DNA from 3 places in the Alloalcanivorax dieselolei B5 genome. Region 1 is predicted to be linked to each of the others. Evidence: predicted binding sites of a transcription regulator. Region 1 holds the regulator's gene; each other region holds the start of a gene.
The links. The regulator PhoB, encoded in region 1, activates phosphate uptake and scavenging genes when phosphate is short. The targets are predictions, from matches to a motif close to TGTCATANNNNTGTCANA.
Positions count from the first base shown of each region.

Region 2: the regulator PhoB is predicted to act here: its motif matches at 2,664-2,681, upstream of B5T_RS03835 (PhoX family protein).
Region 3: the regulator PhoB is predicted to act here: its motif matches at 2,997-3,014, upstream of B5T_RS15440 (alkaline phosphatase PhoX).

Region 1 is NC_018691.1:4,814,401-4,821,063, reverse strand. It holds gene B5T_RS21645 (DUF2306 domain-containing protein) at 11-370, opposite strand; gene B5T_RS21640 (TetR/AcrR family transcriptional regulator) at 487-1,041, shown strand; gene B5T_RS21635 (SlyX family protein) at 1,067-1,273, shown strand; gene phoR (phosphate regulon sensor histidine kinase PhoR) at 1,290-2,600, opposite strand; gene phoB (phosphate regulon transcriptional regulator PhoB) at 2,672-3,376, opposite strand; gene ubiA (4-hydroxybenzoate octaprenyltransferase) at 3,514-4,386, opposite strand; gene B5T_RS21615 (chorismate--pyruvate lyase family protein) at 4,398-4,934, opposite strand; gene rd (rubredoxin) at 5,182-5,346, shown strand; gene B5T_RS21605 (NAD(P)/FAD-dependent oxidoreductase) at 5,400-6,548, shown strand; gene B5T_RS21600 (hypothetical protein) at 6,578-6,663, shown strand, end outside.
Region 2 is NC_018691.1:828,855-835,517, forward strand. It holds gene B5T_RS03830 (hypothetical protein) at 1-714, opposite strand, end outside; gene B5T_RS03835 (PhoX family protein) at 844-2,595, opposite strand; gene B5T_RS03840 (alkaline phosphatase) at 2,918-4,378, shown strand; gene B5T_RS03845 (alkaline phosphatase) at 4,405-5,811, shown strand; gene B5T_RS03850 (hypothetical protein) at 5,877-6,560, shown strand; gene B5T_RS03855 (hypothetical protein) at 6,588-6,663, opposite strand, start outside.
Region 3 is NC_018691.1:3,465,693-3,472,355, forward strand. It holds gene B5T_RS15435 (TonB-dependent receptor) at 1-1,429, shown strand, start outside; gene B5T_RS15440 (alkaline phosphatase PhoX) at 1,475-2,875, opposite strand; gene argC (N-acetyl-gamma-glutamyl-phosphate reductase) at 3,061-4,011, opposite strand; gene B5T_RS15450 (TetR/AcrR family transcriptional regulator) at 4,170-4,817, shown strand; gene B5T_RS15455 (zinc-binding dehydrogenase) at 4,828-5,805, shown strand; gene B5T_RS15460 (DUF1304 domain-containing protein) at 5,822-6,175, shown strand; gene B5T_RS15465 (crotonase/enoyl-CoA hydratase family protein) at 6,282-6,663, opposite strand, start outside.

The sequences.
Region 1 (6,663 bases):
TCCCGATGGGTCAGAACAACCAGCCGCTGATCAGGCGGCCGGGGGCCAGGGCGCCGAGACCGGCGCCCACCAGGCCCAGGTAGGCGCCGATGGTGAAGCCGCGGTGCATGCGCAGCCGTCGGCGGCGCGCGGCCACCACCGCCATTATCAGACAGAACAGGACCCAGACCGACAGCAAGTGGATGGGGCTGAAAGGGCCGACAATCGGTAGGAAGCCATGGATCCAGAACGAGGATACGGCGGTGGTGGCCATGGCCAGGACCCAGGCCCAGCCAACCTTGCGATGACGGCGGTCACCCTTGGGGGTCAGTAACTGCACGGCGCCAAGTATTAGAGCCAGAACCGCCGCCAGCCAATGCAGAGTGATCATGATGTGGTCTCCAGGAGAAAAGTATATGCTGTGAACATGAGTTTCAAAGGTAAAGTGCACAGTGTCAACATTGAGAGGGAAAAATAGTAGAAGTGAATACTTACCATCACGGAAACTTGCGTGAATCATTGATCCAGGAAGGCATAACGCTGCTATCTGAAAACCAGGATGCACAGATCAGTCTGCGCGAGCTGGCCCGGCGGGTTGGTGTCACGGCCAACGCTACCTATCGTCATTTCGCCAACAAGGAGGCCCTGCTGGCGGCCTTGGCCGCCGAAGGCTTCCGGCGCCTGGGAAAAGGCCAAAGTGAGGCGGCTGGCACCTCTGGTCCTGGTCCGGCCCTGCTGCGGGCGGGCCGGGCTTACTTGCGCTTCGCCTGGCATAACCCGGCCCTGTTTCGGTTGATGTTTGGCTCCACCCTGGCGAACCGGGACGACCCGGAACTGGCCGAAGTGGCCCGCGTTTCCTTCCGGAGCTTGCGATTGGCCGTGGCCACCGCCAAGGGTGTGGAGGAGCAGGCGCCGGGTGTGGAGACAGCCACATTGCGCGCCTGGGGCCTGGTGCATGGTCTAAGCCATTTGATGCTGGATGGCCAGTTGAGCGCGATATCGGCGTCGCCTCTGGACGCGGCGGAACAAGCGCTGATGGAAACGGTGGAAGGCCGGCTATAATGCTCCGTTATAATTGGAGAACCCCATGAGCGACGATCGTTTTCTCGATATCGAAACCAAGCTGGCCTACCAGGAAGATCTGGTGAATGAGCTGAACCGCATCGTCAGCGTTCAGCAACGTTCCCTGGATGAGCTGGAAAAGGTGTGCCAGCGTCTGGTGGAGCGGGTGGTGGAACTGAACGAGGAGATCACCGCGCTGCGCATCCAGGACGCGCCGCCGCCGCATTATTGAGGCGGGAAGCCATTCGCTACTGCGCCAGCGCGGTGGGTTTGCTCACCAGTCGCTCCCGCGGGAAATGGCAGATAAAGACGCTGCCCTTGCCCAGTTCGCTGCGAATCTCCAGCCTCGCCCCGTGACGGATCAGCACGTGCTTGACGATGGCCAGCCCCAAACCGGTACCCCCGGTCTGGGTTACCCGGCTGGTGTCGGGCCGGTAGAAACGCTCGGTCAGGCGCGGAATATGTTTCGGATCGATACCAGTGCCGTCGTCGGAGACGGAAAAGTGGGCGCCTTTGTCGTCCTGCCACCAGCGGATCAGGATATGGCCGCCTTCCGGCGTGTACTTCACCGCATTGGTGATCAGGTTGCCGAAGGCGCTTTCCAGTTCCGCCGGGTCGGCCACCAGCCGGGCGGTTTCCGGCACCTCCAGAACGATCTGGTGATGCTTGTCCGGCGCCAGTGCCAGGGCGCTCTCGCGCATGCGCTTGAGCATGCCATGCACGGTCACCGCCTGGTGGGTATTGTCGGTGTTGGTGCTTTCCAGCCGCGACAGCAGCAGCAAGTCATGCACCAGGGCTTCCATGCGTTGGGACTGGCTGGCCATTTGCGACAGCGCTCGGCGTAACCGGGCCTGCTCCTCCGGCACGGTATCCTGCAGGGTCTCCAGATAGCCTTTGAGCACGGTCAGTGGCGTTTTCAGCTCATGACTGACGTTGGCGACGAAATCCTTGCGCATCTCCTCCAGGTGATGCAGCCGGGTGACATCGCGGGCCAGGATCAGCTGGTCACCGACGCCGAACTCGGTGATGCGGAATTGCAGGATGCGGTTGTCGTCCACCGGCCCGGGGATTTCCAGCGGTTCACGAAAATCGCCGCAGGACAGGTATTCGGTGAAGCGGGGGTGGCGGATCAGGTTGGTGAGCGGCTGGCCGAGATCCTTTTCCTCGTTCAGCCCCATCAACCGGTGCGCGGCGTGGTTCCAGTATTCCAGGTAGCCGTGGCTGTCGATCAGCACCACCGCGTCTTCCAGCGCATTCACCGATTGCTGGGCGCGCAGGATGATGCCCTGCAGGTTCTCCTGAGCGCGTCGTTCCTGCTGAAACAGGTGCTCCAACCGGGTATAGAACTCGCCCCACAGCCCCACACTGTCCGGCGGCTCGGTGTGTTCCTCGCGGATCAGCCAGGTGTAGAGGGCGAACAGCTGGCGGGTGCTCCAAACGATGTAACCGAGCAGACCCACCACCAGAGGCCAGACGTTCTGTACCGCCAGGGCCGCGACCAGCGACAGGGCGATAAGAACAATGATGCGGTTTACTTCCTTGGCCAGACTGCTTTTCATTGGCCGTTGCTTCCTCTCAGGGCCGTTGCGGAGGGGGAGGCCCGTTTCGGCCGATCCGTATCAGGGTCGTCTCAGGACACCTGGGCGGATCTTACCGAAAAGCGATAACCGGTGCCCCGCACGGTCTGAATGAAACCATCAAAGCCATGAGGCGCCAAGGCCTTGCGCAGACGGCGGATATGCACATCGATGGTACGGTCCTCCACGTACACATTGGCGCCCCAGACCTGATCCAGCAACTGGGTGCGGGAATAGGCCCGTTCCTGGTGACTCATGAAGAACTCGAGCAAACGGTATTCGGTGGGGCCCATGTCCACGGGTACCCCGTTGGCGCTGATGCGATGGCTGACCGGATCCAGGCACAGGCCCTGGACGTCGATCTCCTTTTCACCGGCGGCGGCGGAGGAGCGGCGCAACACCGCGCGAATGCGCGCGATCAACTCGCGGGTGGAGAAGGGTTTGGTGACATAATCGTCGGCGCCCACGTCCAATCCCTGGATCTTGTTATCTTCCTCGCTTTTGGCGGTGAGCATGATGATCGGCACTTCACTGGTGTTGTCGTCCCGTTTCAGGCGACGGGCCAGTTCGATGCCGGTTACCGAGGGCAGCATCCAGTCCAGCAATACCAGGTCCGGCCGTTCGTCGACGATGCGTTCGTGGGCTTGCTGGGCGCTTTCAGCCTCGAGTACGTCGAAATCGGCTAATTCAAGGGCCACGGACACCATTTCCCGGATGGCCGGTTCGTCGTCGACAATGAGGATGCGATTTTTTGACATAGTTCGGTCTTCCGCTTTCCCGCCCGGATGTAGGGAGCCTCATTAGATGGCTTTTTTATGACATCTTGATGACAGATTTGCCAACCTTTTCGCCGCCGCTCGCGCCATTACGCCGGGCGGCGGCGTTTCCGGGTGGGTCACAAATATTGCAGAAACAGACCGACGAAAACGCAGGCGCCCACCCAGTGGTTGTTAAGAAAGGCGTGAAAGCAGGGCCAGCGTTCCCGGTAGCGGATGCGCCATTGTTGATGACTGAACAGGGCGAGGGCGCCCAGCAGGCCCAGGTACCAGGGCAGGCCGAAGCCCAGGCGCAGCCCCACCAGCACCAGCCCGGCCAGCACCAGACCCTGGAGAATGCCGATGATCACCTTGTCCAGATCCCCGAACAGGATGGCGGTGCTTTTGATCCCGATCTTGAGGTCATCCTCGCGGTCGCACATGGCGTACTCGGTATCGTAGGCCACCGTCCACAGCAGATTGATGATGAACAGCAGCCAGGCGATGGGCGGCACGCTGGCGGTTTCGGCACCGAACGCCATGGGAATGGCCCAACTGAAGGCGGCGCCCAGCACCACCTGGGGCAGGTTGGTGAAGCGCTTGGTGAACGGATAAAGAATGGCCAGGCCCAGCCCGCCGAACGCCAGCCAGAAGGTGAAGCGGTTCAGGAACAACACCAGGATCAGGGCGATGAACAGCAGGCCCACGAACAACCCCAGGGCCTGTTTGGCGCTCAGGGCGCCGGTGGCCAGCGGGCGTTGCCGGGTGCGCTCCACCGAACCGTCGAAGTCGCGGTCGGCGAAGTCATTGATCACGCAGCCGGCGGCGCGCATCACGAACACCCCGAGCACGAAGATGACAATGTTCTTCAGGCTCGGCGTGCCATCGGCGGCGATCCACAGCGCCCACAGCGTGGGCCACATCAGCAGCATGCTGCCGATCGGCCGGTCCAGGCGCATCAGCTGAATCCAGGGCCACAGCGAGGGATAACGGTGTTCCACGAAAGCCAGCATGGTTGTTCCTTCTATTGTTCCCCGACCTGTTCTTCCCCCACCAGGGACCAGAGCGCGGGCAGAAAATACTCCGCCACCAGCAACGGCCGTCCCCTTTTCACGAAACGGGTCTGGCGCCCCCAACACGGCCCGCGGCCCGCCGGCGACAGGCCATAACGGACCCACACCTGATCCCGGTGTGCCTCGGGGTAACGGTATAACTCACTGCCCAGCGAACGGCCACCCATATGCGCCAGATTGCGATTGGCCCAGCGCAGACTGAGCAGCGGCAGGACGCTGCGGGCTTCCACCACCGGAGTGTCGCACAGCATCAGCGTGACTTCCCGGATCAGCGCGATGCGGCGCCCGCTCTGGTGTAACTGCTCGCGTTCGAAAGGCGCGGGGACCGTCACCAGGGAGCGGTTGTGGCGGACATGAAAAGCGCCGTGGCGGCGCAGGCGGGCGGTGAGGGATCCGGGGTCACCGAGCCAGTCGCGGATGAGCGGTGGTACGGTAAGACGATCCAGTGGACGCCATTTCGGGTCGGCGTCCAGAGGTGAATTTGGCATAGTGTGACACTCCGCTCTCGACCGGCGGCGTGGACTATGGCGCAAGGTGGCGCGAGGGGCAAGAGAGCGGCACGAATCTGGCAGGGTCGTCGGCCAGGGCGGGGCCGGTCATGGTGAGGTCATCGGCCCGACTGCCATGGTGACATCCGCGGGTGTCATTGATTTTTCAGGGCGGCGTGGCTACGTTAGCGGGCCCCTGGTTTCCGGCCCCTGGCGCTGTCCGGGATATTGATCAACGAGGTATGACATGAAGAAATGGGAATGTGTGGTGTGCGGCTTCATCTATGACGAAGCGGAAGGGCTCCCCGAGGAGGGCATCGAGCCCGGCACCAAGTGGGAAGATATCCCCGACGACTGGGTATGTCCGGACTGCGGCGTCGGTAAGGATGATTTCGAGATGGTGGAAATCTGAGCGACCGCCATTCCCGTCCCTGGCACCACCCTGGCACCACATAAGGAGCGCCAATGAAGCCCATCGTAGTGATCGGATCCGGTCTGGCCGGATTCAACGTGGTCAAGGAATTCCGCAAGCTGGACAAGGAAACGCCGCTGGTGGTGCTGACCGCCGACGACGGCCGCAGTTATTCCAAGCCGATGCTGTCCACCGGTTTCACCAAGGAAAAAACCGCCGACGACCTGGCCATGGCCTCGCCGGAACAGGTGGCCGAACAGTTCAACGTCACGGTGCGGACCCACGTTCATGTGGCCGGTATCGATGTCGACGGGCATCGGGTGCTGCTGCCGGACGACCATCTGGATTACAGCAAACTGGTGCTGGCGCTGGGGGCGGATACCTGGACGCCGCCGCTGGAAGGCGACGCGGTGGGCGAGGTGTTCTCGGTCAACGACCTGATGGACTATGGCCGCTTCCGCGAAGCCCTGCAGGGCAAGCGCCGCGTGACAATTCTAGGCGGCGGCCTGATCGGCTGTGAATTCGCCAACGATCTGAGCAACGGTGGCTTCGAAGTGGCCCTGGTGGAACCGATGGGGCGTTGCCTGCCGCTGTTATTGCCGCGGGCGGCTTCCGAGGCGGTGGGCCGGGGACTTGAGACATTGGGCGTGCGTTTCCACTTTGGCCCCCTGGCCCAGGCGGTACACCACGGCGATGACGGCACCCTGATCACCGAACTGTCCGACGGTACCCGGGTGGAATCCGAGGTGGTACTGTCCGCCATTGGTTTGCGTCCGCGCATCGACATGGCCAAGGAAGCCGGTCTGCGCACCAACCGGGGCATCCTCACCGACCGCACCCTGCGCACTAGCGCCGAGGACATCTATGCCCTGGGCGATTGCGCGGAAGTGGAAGGCCATGTGCTGCCCTACGTGCTGCCGCTGATGGCCAGCGCCCGCGCCCTGGCCAAAACCCTGGCCGGCGAGGAGACCGCGGTGAGCTACGGCGTCATGCCGGTGACCATCAAGACCCCGGCCTGCCCGGTGGTGGTCTGTCCGCCGCCAGCGGATAGCGAAGGCGAGTGGGAAGTGACGCAGCAGGAAAATGATGTCACCGCCCTGTTTCGTGGCGCCGACGGCACACTGCTGGGCTACGCACTCACCGGTGAAGCGGTGAAGGAAAAGCTCAAACTCAACAAGGAACTGCCGGCCCTGATGCCCTGACCGGGCCGGCCGCCGGCCGGGAGCGCGTAATGAAGTTTCGTTTCATCTTGATGCTGCTCGGCTGGCGATTGCGCTGGCTGGGCCGCCACAATGAGGGTTTCCGCCAGCAATTGGA
Region 2 (6,663 bases), 940 kb from region 1:
GCACACCGCCTGTTCGTCCAGGGGCGGGGTGTCGATGCGGTCCAGTTCCTTGATCGCCATTTCCATCAGCGACAGATTGGCGAGATAGACGTCGCGGGACTCACCGGCCTGGCAGGTGCTGGTGCGGAATTTCTCCGGCAGTCGCACCATGACGTCGTCGGTGCTGCCGTTGGTGGGCCAGAAGGTGCTGGGCAGCGGCTTGTAATTGAACGCCACCCAGTTGCTGCCGTCCTTGGCGAAGCCGAGATCATCGAAAGCAGCGGAACCGTTTGCCAGGTTCTCGATGTAGGGCACCGGACCGCTCCAGTCATTGGAGTCGGCGAGACTCTTCATGTAATCGCTGTAGTTGTCCTGGTTGATGTAGTCCAGGATCGCCTGGTCGTCCATTTTGGCCACCGCTTCGCGGCGGTCGACGAACAGGTTGAGCCAGTGGTTGGTTTCCCCCAGCTCGGAGAAATCGTAACTCCCTTGCAGGTAGCCGTCGCCCATGGTGTTGGGGCGGGCCCGGTCGGGGTAGGTCTGGTGACAGGTGTAGCAGGGATTGAACTGGCCCTCGGTGCGCGTATAGCACTGCGGCGGAATCGGTGCCTCCTGGTTGTAGATGGTTGACAGGTCCGGCGGCAGCTTCCGCTCCAGGGCGGCGGCAGGCACCGTGTCGCCGATCTCCGTGTTGCTGTTGTTCTGGTCGCAGCCGACGAGAGCGAGGCCGGCCATAGCGATTCCGGTCGCGTAAAGTAGTGCTTTCATGGTCGAGGAACCGATTGATTGAAAAGAGAGTGTCAGAACGGAAAACGGGGAGGGCGCCAGACGCGCTCCTCCCCGGTGCGGGTCCGAAGGGCGTGATCAGCCTTCCGGATCCAGCAACCACACCATGTTGTTTTCGTGACCGCCGGTGTCCTCGCCGATCAGCACGCGACCATCGTTCATGACCGCCACGTTATCCGGGCCGGAAAGTCCGTCCACGCTACACGTGTTGGCGGCGTCCTCGGGCTGGTGCGGACCACCCAGCTCCACCATTTCCAGGCGGGCTACGTCGTAGTCAGCGCCGAGAGGCATGCGGAACACGCCGCCGCAGTTGGCATCCTGGTTGGTCAGTTGCACCAGGCCGTCGCTGTCAGTCATGGTGCCGCTGATGTCGGACATGGCCACGTAGACGTAGGCCTGCGGGCCGTCACCTTCGACGCTTGCCTGGGCGCGCCCGATGTTGACGTTGATACCTTCCATCTTGTTGAACTCCCCGGTGGCGCCCAGGGCCACCGCCGCCTTGCGGGACTCCAGGAAGGCCACACGATCGTCGCCGAACGGATTGGTAGCTACGTCGCCGCTGTTGTCCAGATCCTCGCCGCGCTTGCTTTCCGCCCAGTCGTCAATCTGTTGCTGACTGATGTAGCTGTTGGCACCTTCCGTGTAGTCGTTCGGGGTGATGCCGTCGTACTCGTCCACCCAGCTTTCGATCTCGGTGTTGTTGCCGCTGGCCAACTCGACCCACTCAATGTCGAAACCAGCCTGGGCGGCGTCCATGGGCACGGTGTCCTGTTGAACGGCCGCCGCGTACAGAGTGCCACTGCTCAGGTCGCCGGCGGTGTCGGCCACGAATTTGAACAGGATCACGCCGCCGCCATCATCGCTCATATAGACGGTCTTTTGATCGGGCATCACCACGGCGTTTTCGTGGGAGTAGCGACCCAGTGTGAAGTGCTTCACCGGCGTCGGCGCACTAGTGGGGTCGGTGATTTCGACGATGTAGCCGTAATCGTAGGGGTTCGGGAAGGTGGCGCTGTAATCCGTGTTGATCTCGCCGGCCAGATAGTCCGCCAGATCCTGTGCCTGACCGTAGTACGGGTAGTTTGCATTGTTCCAGTCAATGGTGTCGTCGAAGTACAACTCCTCCGACGTCAGAGGGGTGTTCCAGGGGGATACGGTGCCGAAGCAGTTCACCCAGGTCCCGTTCACCGCCGAGAAATCCACCATGGAGGCTTGGTGGTCCTGCACCATCCAGCGGCCATCCTGGTCGCGCATCAGGTGCAGGCGGCTCATACCACCGGGACGGTCTTCCCAGTTGGTGAACAGATAACCCTCGTCTTCGCTGACCGGAATCCAGCCGTTGAAGTCCGGGTCGTTGGAAACACGGATGGTGGCGCTGCCGTCCTTCACGTTGATGGCGCCCAGGCCGCCGGGTTCAGGCGCACCGGCCCAGTCTTCGCTCTGCTGGCCCAGCACGTTGTAGCGGCCCAGGGCCACGCGCATCACCTGTTTCTCTTCGTCGGTTTCCGGCACGGAAACGGCTGCGAAGGGTTCGTTGACATCGGCACCTTCGATCACGCCCACGGTGGCGAGGCTGTAAGTGTGACCATCTGCATCCGCGGTAACATTGGCGTCGGACGGATGCTGAATGTTGGTGAAGACCTCACCGTCTTCCTTCAGGAACAGTCCGGTCGCTTCCGCGCCAAGCGGCAGGGTGGCGATACGGGTCAGCCGTTCCATCTGTGGCTGCGGATCAGGGTCGTTATCACTGTCGCTTCCGCAACCGGTGATTGCCATGGAAATGGCAACCGCCAGTGCGCCCAGTTTAAAAGTGTCGTTCCTCAGAGACATGGATAGCTCCGTCTACTATTGTTTGGAATTGGGGTGGTGACCAGGGTGAGGGGGGCGGATGGCGTTTTAATGAGAGAAAAATGACAAAAATATTTCTCGTCATGAGAAGTGAGTAATCAGCGGCGTGGTGATTGTTGACTGGCGGCGGGATCAGGCCTTCGTTTCGGGGTGTCCCGGTCAAATTTTGATTTGTTATATCGTTACATTTAAGAGGAGATGGCCGCTATTTCGCCGCACATTCCTGTAAGTATCTCAAAATTGTCATAAAGATTTCGAATACTCCTTGCCGGGGTGGTCCCTTGCCCAGTTGGGGGCCGAAGACATGACGATGAGACAGGAAGTGCTGATGAAAATGCTCAAAATGGCGGGGCTCGCCCTTGCCGTAACGCTGGCCGGCTGCGGCAGTGACAGCGACAACCACGATGCGCCACCGCCAGCCGCCGCCAAGAAAAACGTACTGTTCTTCCTCGGTGATGGCATGGGTATCACGACGTTGACCGCCATGCGTATCTTCGAGGCCGGTGAAGCGGGAAGCATCACCATCGATACGCTGCCGGAAACCGCTTTTGTCCGTACCTACTCCGCGGATGGTCAGGTGACCGATAGCGCTCCCTCCATGGCCGCTTACATGACCGGCGTGAAGATGAAAAATGAAGTCATCTCCATGAGCACCGGCACCAACGCCTACGCGCCGGACGGTTCCCAGTATGTGGATGCCGACGGCAACAGCACCTGTGAGGAAGGTAACGGCGCCTCAGTTGAGACGCTGCTGGAGCTGATGAAGGGGCAAGGCTTTGCCACCGGCGTGGTCACTACCACCCGCGTGACTCACGCCACTCCGGCAACGACCTACGCCCACATCTGTAACCGTAACGGTGAAAACACCATCGCCGCGCAGATGGTGCCGGGCGGGGACGGCTTCAACGCCGCCCTTGGTGACGGTGTCGACGTCATGCTCGGTGGCGGCCGCCGTCACTTCCTGCCCGCGGATCAGAGTGGCCGCCGTACCGACGGTCGTAACCTGATCGAGGAAATGCAAACCGCCGGCTATCAGTACGTGGATAACACCGACGCTTTGATGGGCGTGGCCGACGACACCGAAAAGCTGCTTGGCATTTTCACCAGCAGCGATATGAGCTACGAGCTCGACCGTATTCCCACGCAAGAGCCGAGCCTGGCCGAAATGACCGGCAAAGCCATCGATTTGCTCAGCCCTCGCGACAATGGCTTCTTCCTGATGGTGGAAGGCGGTCGTATTGACCATGCGCTGCACGCTACCAGTGCCAAGCGTGCTCTGACCGACGGTATCGCGTTCGATAACGCGGTGAAAACCGCGCTGGAAAAAATGGAAGCGATCGATCCGGGTCTGGAAAATACCCTGATCGTGGTCACCGCGGACCACGACCACACTCTGGTGATCAATGGCTACGCCGAGCGTACTGGCAAGACCACGGAGGACCACGCCGGTGTTCTGGGTATGGTGCGTAACTATGCCAACGGCCCGAACAAAGGGGTGCCGCGCACCGATGTTGATGGCAACCCGTACACCATTCTCGGCTTCGGTAACGGCCCGAATCGCCCCGCCACCCGTGTCGCGTTGACGGAGACGGAAACCGCCGCGGACGACTATCTGCAGGAAGCAGTCATTCAGCTCAGCAGTGAAACCCACGGCGGTGGTGATGTGTTCCTGGGAGCGGTCGGCATGGGTGCCGACGTCTTCCACGGTGTCATCGACAACACCGAAGTTTTCGGCAAGATCAAGGCCGCCCTGGATCTGGATTGAACCGCCAATTAAAGCAGGAGAGAAACATGAAACGTTCCGTTATTGGCGGTGCACTGATCTGCTGTGCCGCCACTCTGATGACCCAACCGGTCAACGCCGCTCAGGCCAAGAACATTATTTTCTTCCTCGGCGACGGCATGGGCCCGGTAACACAGACCGCGGCGCGCATTTACGCCGGTGAAAAAGCCGGTCTGGAAGTGCCGGAGACCCACAAGCTGGCGATGGAACAGCTGGATTACGCCGCGCGTATCAAGACCTACTCCGAGGACGCCCAGACCACCGACAGCGCACCGGGGATGGCCAGCTACATGACTGGCATGAAATCCAAGAACGAAGTGATTTCAATGACACCGGACACCAACCCCAACGATGGTGATGGTAATCCGTACCAGACCAATGGCGACAGCCTCTGCCCGGAAACCGGTAACGGCGAGGCGGCGCGGACTCTGCTGGAGATCCTCAAAGCCGAGGGCTACAGCACCGGCGTGGTGACCACCACGCGTATCACCCACGCCACGCCCGCTACTACCTACGCCCACATCTGCAACCGCAATGCTGAAAATACCATTGCCACGCAGATGGTGCCGGGCGGTGAGGGCTATAACAGCGCGCTGGGGAACGACGGTATCGATGTGATCCTGGGCGGTGGCCGCCGTCACTTCCTGCCGGCCCCTGACGGACGCCGCAGTGATGACCGCGACCTGATCATGGAAATGCAGGGCGCCGGTTATACCTACGTGAGCAGTGGCTCCGAGCTGGGGGCTGTCGACCTGGGCAATACGGAAAAACTGTTCGGTCTGTTCAATAGCAGCGATCTGAACTACGAGCTGGATCGGGTCAATAACGAGCTGGATGAGCCGAGTCTGGCGGAGATGACCCGTTCCGCCATCGATATCCTGTCCCGCAATCAGGACGGCTACTTCCTGATGGTGGAGGGCGGCCGTATCGACCACGCGCTGCACGGCACCAATGCCAAGCGCGCACTGGAAGACACGCTGGCCTTCGACCAGGCCATTGCCGCTGCTATGGAAAAAGCGGATCTGGAAAATACCCTGATCATCGTTACCGCGGATCACGATCACGTCATGGCGTTCAACGGCTACTCCAAGATCGGTAACCCGGTACTCGGCCTGTTGAAGGAATACCGCACTGGCGGGCTGGCGCTCGACGCTCAGGGCAAGCCCTTCACTACTCTGGTGTTCGGTAATGGCGGCGGCCCCCGTGAAGCGGATCGGGCCACGTTGACCGAGGACGAAGTGCTGCAGGACGATTACCTGCAGGAAGTGGGCGTGAAACTGGGCGGACCGGGCAGTGAAACTCACGGTGGCGGTGATGTTCGCCTGAACGCGGGTGGTGCCGGCAGCGATCTGTTCAAAGGTACCCTGGATAACGTGGACGTGTTTGGTTTGATCCACGAAGCCATGGGGCTTTAAGTTTTTCCGGTTTTCGCGGGTGGCCGTCATGGCCACCCTTTTTTTTGCTGTTTGCAGGTAGTTGAATGATGGTTGCAAAACGAATCATGGCTCTGGGGTTGGTGGCGTTTTTGGGATTGCCGCTATCCGCATGGGCACAGCCGGCTTCGGCGCTGCGGGTGGAGTATCATCAGTGGCAAGTGGGTAAGGATGGCGTGCGGCAGGAGCTGTCCTACACGGAGAAACTGTATCGCCAGGAGAATGCCCTGTGGGTCGAGCGGGAAGTGCCGGAAGCCGCCCAGCGTGATCATGATGACCACCATCACGGTGGCCTCGGCCACAAACACGCGGATGTGGTGGGCGCGCCGTTGTGGATCCAGCGGAACGACAACGGCAACGTCGACGTCAAACTGGTGGACCGTTACGAACAGCGTCTGATCGATATCGCGCCGCCGTACTACGGCAACGTGGGCTACGACGGTCACTGGATGGAAACCTGGGCGCTGGTGGATCCGGCCAGCCTGTCTTCCCTGGAACCGTCCTCGGTGGCCGATGACGGCGTCGAAACCTACCAGATCCAGCGCGGTTCCCAGCATATTACGTTGGTGTGGAATCCCGAGCGCCGCTACGTGGTGTCCATTCGTGCCCGGGACGAACACGGTTTGTCCGGCCGCACCATCGAAGCAAAGGAAATCGCCGATTCGGAGCCGGCTCCCTGGACTACCCTGGAAGGTTACAAGAACCGGGACTACTCGGACCTGCTTGATTGAGCGGTGGTGTGGAGATCGTGAGCAGGCTCAGCGGCGTTTGATGATGATCAGCGCGATGGTGATGCCGAGGGCGGCGGCGGGAAACAGTAACAGCAGTTTCTGA
Region 3 (6,663 bases), 1.3 Mb from region 1:
CGATACCCGGTCCGTTGCCGGTGCCGCCTTTGGCCGGGCCGGCGGCTTCGAGGGGCTGGGTTACATCAAGCATACCGACGGCAATGACTACGAAGACGGCAACGGCGACACCGCCCGTTTCACCGCCCCCGGACTAATCAGCGGCCTGGTCAAGGTGGCCTACGAGGATGCCGGAGCGGGCCGCTTCGAGCTCAGTCACGAAGTGGTCAACGACGATGCCGCCCGCCCCTACCGGGCCAACTTCGCCGGTCTGGACGGCGGCCGGCCGGTGCCCGATTCCCGGGTCTACGATCTGACCCGCCGCAATACCGTCTTCAATTACCAGCGCGACACCGGCCAGGGCTACTGGAACCCGGCGGTAACGCTGGCTCATAACGAAACCGAACTGGACACCCGCGAAGTGCCGCTGTCCGCGCCGGATACCCAGGTGGTCTACACAGGCATCACCGAAAGCGTGTCCGCCACCCTCAAGAACGTGGCGCACACCCGCTTCGCCAATATCACCTTCGGCCTCGACCATTACGATGACAGCGCGATATTTCGTGAGGCCGGCAGCGCGGACCTGGAGGAAGCCGCCCGCAATACCGGGGTCTTCGTGCAGTTTCGCCAGGATCTGTGGGAACGGCTGGAACTCTCCTATGGCGCCCGCTACGACGACCAGACCTTCACTGGTACCGACGATTCCCACCACGACGACGAGGGCGTCAGCAGCAACGTGTTCGGCGAGTTCCACGTCAACGATCATCTGTCACTGAACGCCGGCTACACCGACGTCTGGGCGGGCACCGCCCTGGCCGAGAACTACATCCTCAACGGCGCCTGGGACTACGCCAATCTGGAACCGGTGCGCGCCCACAACCGCACCGTCGGATTGCACGTGCATCGTGGCGGCTTCTTCGCCGAGGCCAATCGCTTCCGCACCGCCATCGCCAACGCCCGGGTGCCATCCTACAGCGGCGATCCGGCCGCGGTGGCGGATTTCGACATCGATGGCTACGACCTGGCGGTGGGCTACATGGGGCGCCTGGGCGAAGTGTCAGTGAAATACGCCAACATCGATTCGGAGAAAGACGGCGACCCAGCCACCTCCTACGACGGCAACTATTTCACCGCGCCGCTGGGCGAGTTGATCACCGTCAGCGGCGTGTTCGCGATGCCGCGCTGGCCCCTGGAACTGGGCGCCAGCGCGGAAATCGCCCTCGACAACGACGATGTGGAGAGCAGCGGCGCCAAGCAGCAGGGCTACACCGTGGTGGACATCTACGCGGAATACCGGCCGGTACCGCCGTTGACCCTGCGCCTGTCGGTGGACAACCTCAATGACGAGGACTACGTGGACCGGGCCAGCTATGGCCAGGAATTCCTCGATGTGAGTCCGTTGTTGGAGCCGGGCCGCTCCATCGCGTTGCAAGCCCGTTACGACTTTTGAGCGGGGCGGCGTGCCGGCGTGTTGCGTGTAAGCGATTTCCGCCGATCACCCCATGCGAAACGCTTCCGGCACCGTCAGTTCGTAGGTCTTGCCCACCGGCAGCAACCCGGTCAGGCCGGCGCTGGCACGCTGGGAACTGAAGTACAGCCTTGAGCCGTCGGCGGTAAAAGCCGGACCGGTCAGTTCGCTGCCGCCGCCGGGTATCCGCAGCAAAATCCTGGCGGGCTGATTGGGCACCATGACCATCAAGCGCATCTCGTCGCCATCTTCCGCGACCACCACGTCTCCGGCGGGGCTGACCACCAGGTTGTCGACGTCGTCGAATTTGGCTTCGCCCGAGACGGTCAGTTGCTCATTATCGAACACCACTTCGATCAGCTCATTATCCAGGTCCAGCGCCCACACCCGGTTATCCCCTTTGGTGGCGAAGAACACCACCGCCCGCAGAGGGTGCTCGAAACCGCTGACCTGCTCCTGTTCACCTTCCGGCCAGTATTGAATCCAGATGCCCTCGCCCCCCTTGAAACGGGTTCCCGGTGCGCCTTCGCCGGTGCTGTTCTGATGATCCTCACGCACCTTGCTCTGGGGCTTTTCGGGAGACAGCGCATCCACCCAGCTCACCCGCTGGATATGGCGGGCAACGTCCAGGTCCTCGATATAGGCGCCGTTGGGGTAGCCCTCCACCTCCAAGACTTGCAAGGTACCGTTGTCCAGATCCAGGCCTTCCCGGCCATTAACGGCGCTCACTTTCCCGACGGACACGAACCGATAAAGCCGGCCATCCCCTTCGTCCTCGGTCATGATCACCGTCGAGGTGGCCATGTCCACGGCTGCGGCCTCGTGCTTGAACAGCCCCATTGCCGGGTGGGATTGGGCCAGACGCGGCGTCCCTCGAGGATCGCATTCGTACACTTTGCCGTCCTGGATTTCCTCGCAGGACAACCAGGTCCCCCAGGGGGTGGCACCACCGGCGCAATTCACTCGTGTGTTTTGCAAAATAGGATAGGCGTCCAACAGGTCGCCATTGGCGGCGAAGCGCAAAGCGCCGACGCCACCGGGCAGGAACTCACTGTTGGAGACATAGACCCAGCCGCCGTCGTCTTCCACCGGGAACACCGCACCGCCGTCCGGGAGCCAATGCCACAGGTATCCCAAGCCCCCCGCCACCGGTTGCCGGCCCGCAGTGGCGACCAGTCTTAACGAAAAGGCCTCGGGAATCAGGATGCCATCCACGCCGGAATCCACCAGCGGGCCGATGTTCGCCAATGGCCCCGCCTTCAAAGGCAATTCCCGGGCGGGCGGCTGCGGGGGCGGACTCGGTGGAGAAGGCTCGCCAGGGCCGGGATCGACCGGGTCGCCACCTCCGCCCCCCTGCTCTGGAGCGGAACCGGAAGAACCCCCACCACAGGCGGCCAACGCCGCCGCGCCGCCTCCGACGAACATCATTTGCAATAAGGTTCTTCGCGAAATAGCCATGCTTCACCACTGGACGGATTGGAGGTGGCAAGCAGGATATTGAGTGCGGTTGACAGCACGGTTTCATCCGTGACCAGTGGCGGGCATTTATTGTTGTAAAGATGTAATTCTGCGAATCATGAAGCGCTGAGCCCGCCCGGGCCCGTCCCCGACGGTCAGCCCGCGGTAAGTCCCGTGGTTTCGTCGATGCCGAGATGGACGTTCATGTTCTGCACGGCGGCGCCGGCCGCACCCTTGCCCAGGTTGTCCAGCCGCGCGATCACGCACTGGCGCTCGCCGTTGCCGAACAGGAACAGGTCCACCCGATTGGTGTCGTTACTGCCCTGAACGTCGAAGAAACCACCGTCAAGGCCGGCGGGATCGTCCGGCGCGTGCACGCGAATGAACGGCTCACCGGCGTACCGCTGACGCAAGGCCTCGTAGAGCGCGCCAACGTCGGTGCCCGGTTTCAGGTGGGACATTTGCAGCGGCACGGTCACCGCCAGGCCTTTGAGGAAGGGGCCCACGGTGGGGACGAAGATCGGTGCCCGGGTCAGGCCGGTGTAGCGCTGCATTTCCGGCAGGTGCTTGTGCTCCAGGCCGAGCGCGTAGGCGCGCGGCGCCTGCAGGCGGCCCTCGGTATCGGCTTGGTAGTCGGCGATCATGCTCTTGCCGCCACCGCTGTAGCCGGTCAGGGAGGTGGCACTGACCGGGTAATCCGCCGGCAGCAATCCGGCATCCACCAAGGGACGCACCGCCAGGATGAACGCACTGGCGTGGCAACCCACGTTGGCGATGCGCTTGCTGGCGCGGATGCGCTCGCGCTGCCCGGCTTCCAGTTCCGGCAGGCCGTAGACCCAGTCATCGGCCACCCGGAACGCGGTGCTGGCGTCGATCAGACAGGTGTCCGGGTTATCCACCATGGCCGCCGCTTCCCGCGAGGCCGCGTCCGGCAGGCACAGAAAGGCCACGTCGGCGGCGTTCAGCAGCCGGGCACGCTCGTCAGGGTCCTTGCGCAGCGCGCTGTCGATGCGCAGCAGCTCGATGTCCGCGCGCCCTTCCAGGTACTCGAACAGACGCAGACCGGTGGTGCCTTCCTGACCGTCCACATAAACCTTGAATGCCATTTTCGGATCTCCCGGTGAAACAGACCGCAAAGCCTAAGTATCCGGCGGGGCGGTTGCAACGGGCATTATGGATTCTCCCGCCTCCTTGTACCTTACTCTCTTCACGCCGCTTTAAATAGAAACTAGACGACCGGTCTATTTTTCCTTATATTGCCCTCATGACTCGAACATCCAAAGCGGAAGCGACACGTCAGAACATCCTCGATAACGGCCACGACCTGGTGCTGAGAAAAGGCTTCGTCGGGGTTGGACTGCAGGAAATCCTCAAGGCCTCCGGCGTGCCAAAGGGCTCGTTTTATCATTACTTTCCTTCCAAGGAAGCGTTCGGTTGCACGCTCTTGCAGGACTATGCCCAGGCTTATGGCGCCCGACTTGATGCCTTGCTGGCGGGCGACGCCATAAGCGGGCGTGAACGGCTGATGCGCTATTGGCGGGCCTGGCTCGACGATCCGGGAGAAGAGGACCCGGCCGGAGGTGGCTGGGCCGAGGACTGCCTCGCGGTGAAGCTCTCCGCCGAAGTCGCGGACCTCTCCGAGACGATGCGCCAGATTCTCAGCAAGGGCATTGCCCGCCTGCTCGACCGGATCGCCGTCATGATCACCGAAGCGCGCGCCGACGGCTCTTTACCGGCCGGTCCCGACCCCATGGCCCTGGCTCAAGTGCTCTATCAAATGTGGCTTGGTGCCGCGCTATTGGCCAAGCTGGATCGGAGCCGGGCGCCAATGGAGCGCGCGCTAGCCGCCACTGAACAATTGCTGGCCTGCGCCACGGAGGCCGGGCCGACTTTTCCTGTCATCACTTCTTAAGGACACCATCATGCGCAGCGCGATCCACACCCAGTTCGGCGAGCCCGCCGAGGTTCTTGCCCTCGGCGACAGCCCCGTTCCGCAGCCCGGCCCCGGCCAGGTACGGATCAAGACCCTTCTCTCACCGATCCACAACCATGATTTGTGGACCGTGCGCGGCAGCTACGGCTACAAACCCGACCTGCCCGCCATTGGCGGTTCCGAAGCCGTGGGCATCGTCGATGCGCTTGGCGAAGGCGTCAGCGGTATCAGCCCCGGTCAACGCATTGCCGTGGCGTCAGTCCATGGCACCTGGGCGGAGTACTTCCTTGCCCCCGCGGCCGGCCTCATTCCAGTGCCGGAAGTGATTGCCGACGAGGCCGCCGCCCAGCTTATCGCCATGCCCTTCAGCGCCATCTCCCTGCTTGAATTTCTCGATCTGGAGAGTGGCGACTGGATGGTTCAGAACACCGCCAATGGCGCGGTGGGCAAGACCGTTGCCATGCTGGCCGCCGCACGCGGAGTGAACGTGATCAACCTGGTGCGCCGCGACGCCGGCGTCGACGAAATGACCGCGCTGGGCATCAGCAATGTGGTCTCCACCGCCCATGAAGGCTGGCGGCATAAGGTGCGTGAAATCGTTGGTGATGCCCCGATCCGCGCGGCGGTGGATTCAATCGGCGGGGAAGCCAGTGCTGCCCTGTTATCACTGCTCGGCGAGAACGGCGTGCTGGTTTCCTTCGGCACCATGACCGGGGAAGCCATGCAACTGCCTTCGGGGGATGTGATCTTCAAACAGGCGACGGTGAAAGGTTTCTGGGGCGCCAAGGTCAGCGCCAATATGGCCGCCGAAACCAAGGCGCGGTTGATCGGTGAGCTGCTGCGCCTGGTCGCCGCCGGGGAACTGCAGCTGCCCGCCGAAGCGACCTTCGATCTGGCGCAAGTATCCGACGCGGTCACCGCCTCGCTGGCGCCGGGCAAAACCGGCAAAGTGCTGCTGAAACCTTGATCCCAGGGAGAGACCGATGATCGCCAATATTCTGATAGCGCTGATCGCTATTCTGCACGTCTATATCGCCGTTCTGGAAATGGCGCTCTGGGAAACCCCCGCAGCGAGGCGAGCCTTTGGTCTCTCCCCGGATTTCGCACGACAGACCCGCGCACTGGCCGCCAATCAGGGGCTCTATAACGGCTTTCTCGCGGCGGGCCTGGTGGTCGGATTGCTGCATCAAACGGCCGGGTTGGATTTCAAACTCTTCTTTCTCATCTGTATCGCCGTGGCCGGTGTTTTCGGCGCGGCCACCGCCAGCAGGAAGATCCTGTTCATCCAGACCCTGCCGGCCATCCTGGCTCTCGGCGCGCTTTGGGCAGGCGTCTGAGTCCTTCCTTCAACCGGCAGCAACAGCTGCTGCCGGCGGACAAGACGAAGGCTATGGCCGCGGCCGTCCCCTTCGTTCGACCTGGGAAGAGGCCAGACAGAGAGACTCACTCTCCCTTGAGTTCCTTCAACTTTTGTTCCAGCTCGGCGATCTTGCGGCGCGCGTCGTCGCCTTCGGGAATGTCGCGGCCGCTGTCGCGCCATTCGATGGCCGCTTTGAATCCTTCCGTCTGAGCATAACGACGGAACCAGAGACCTTCCGGATTGTGGCGGGTAATGCCATCGAACACCGTGGCCAGCATCTGGGTCTGCTCCAAGCCCATGGTCAACATGACCTGATTCACCACCAGCTTGTGCATGCTCAGATGACTGCTTGGTACCCCGGCAATGCGCCCCGCCACTTCCATGGTCTTGGCGTCCAGTTCCTCTTCCGGCACCACATAGTTGGCCAGGCCCCATTCGCCGGCCTGCTTGCCGGAAATCAGATCC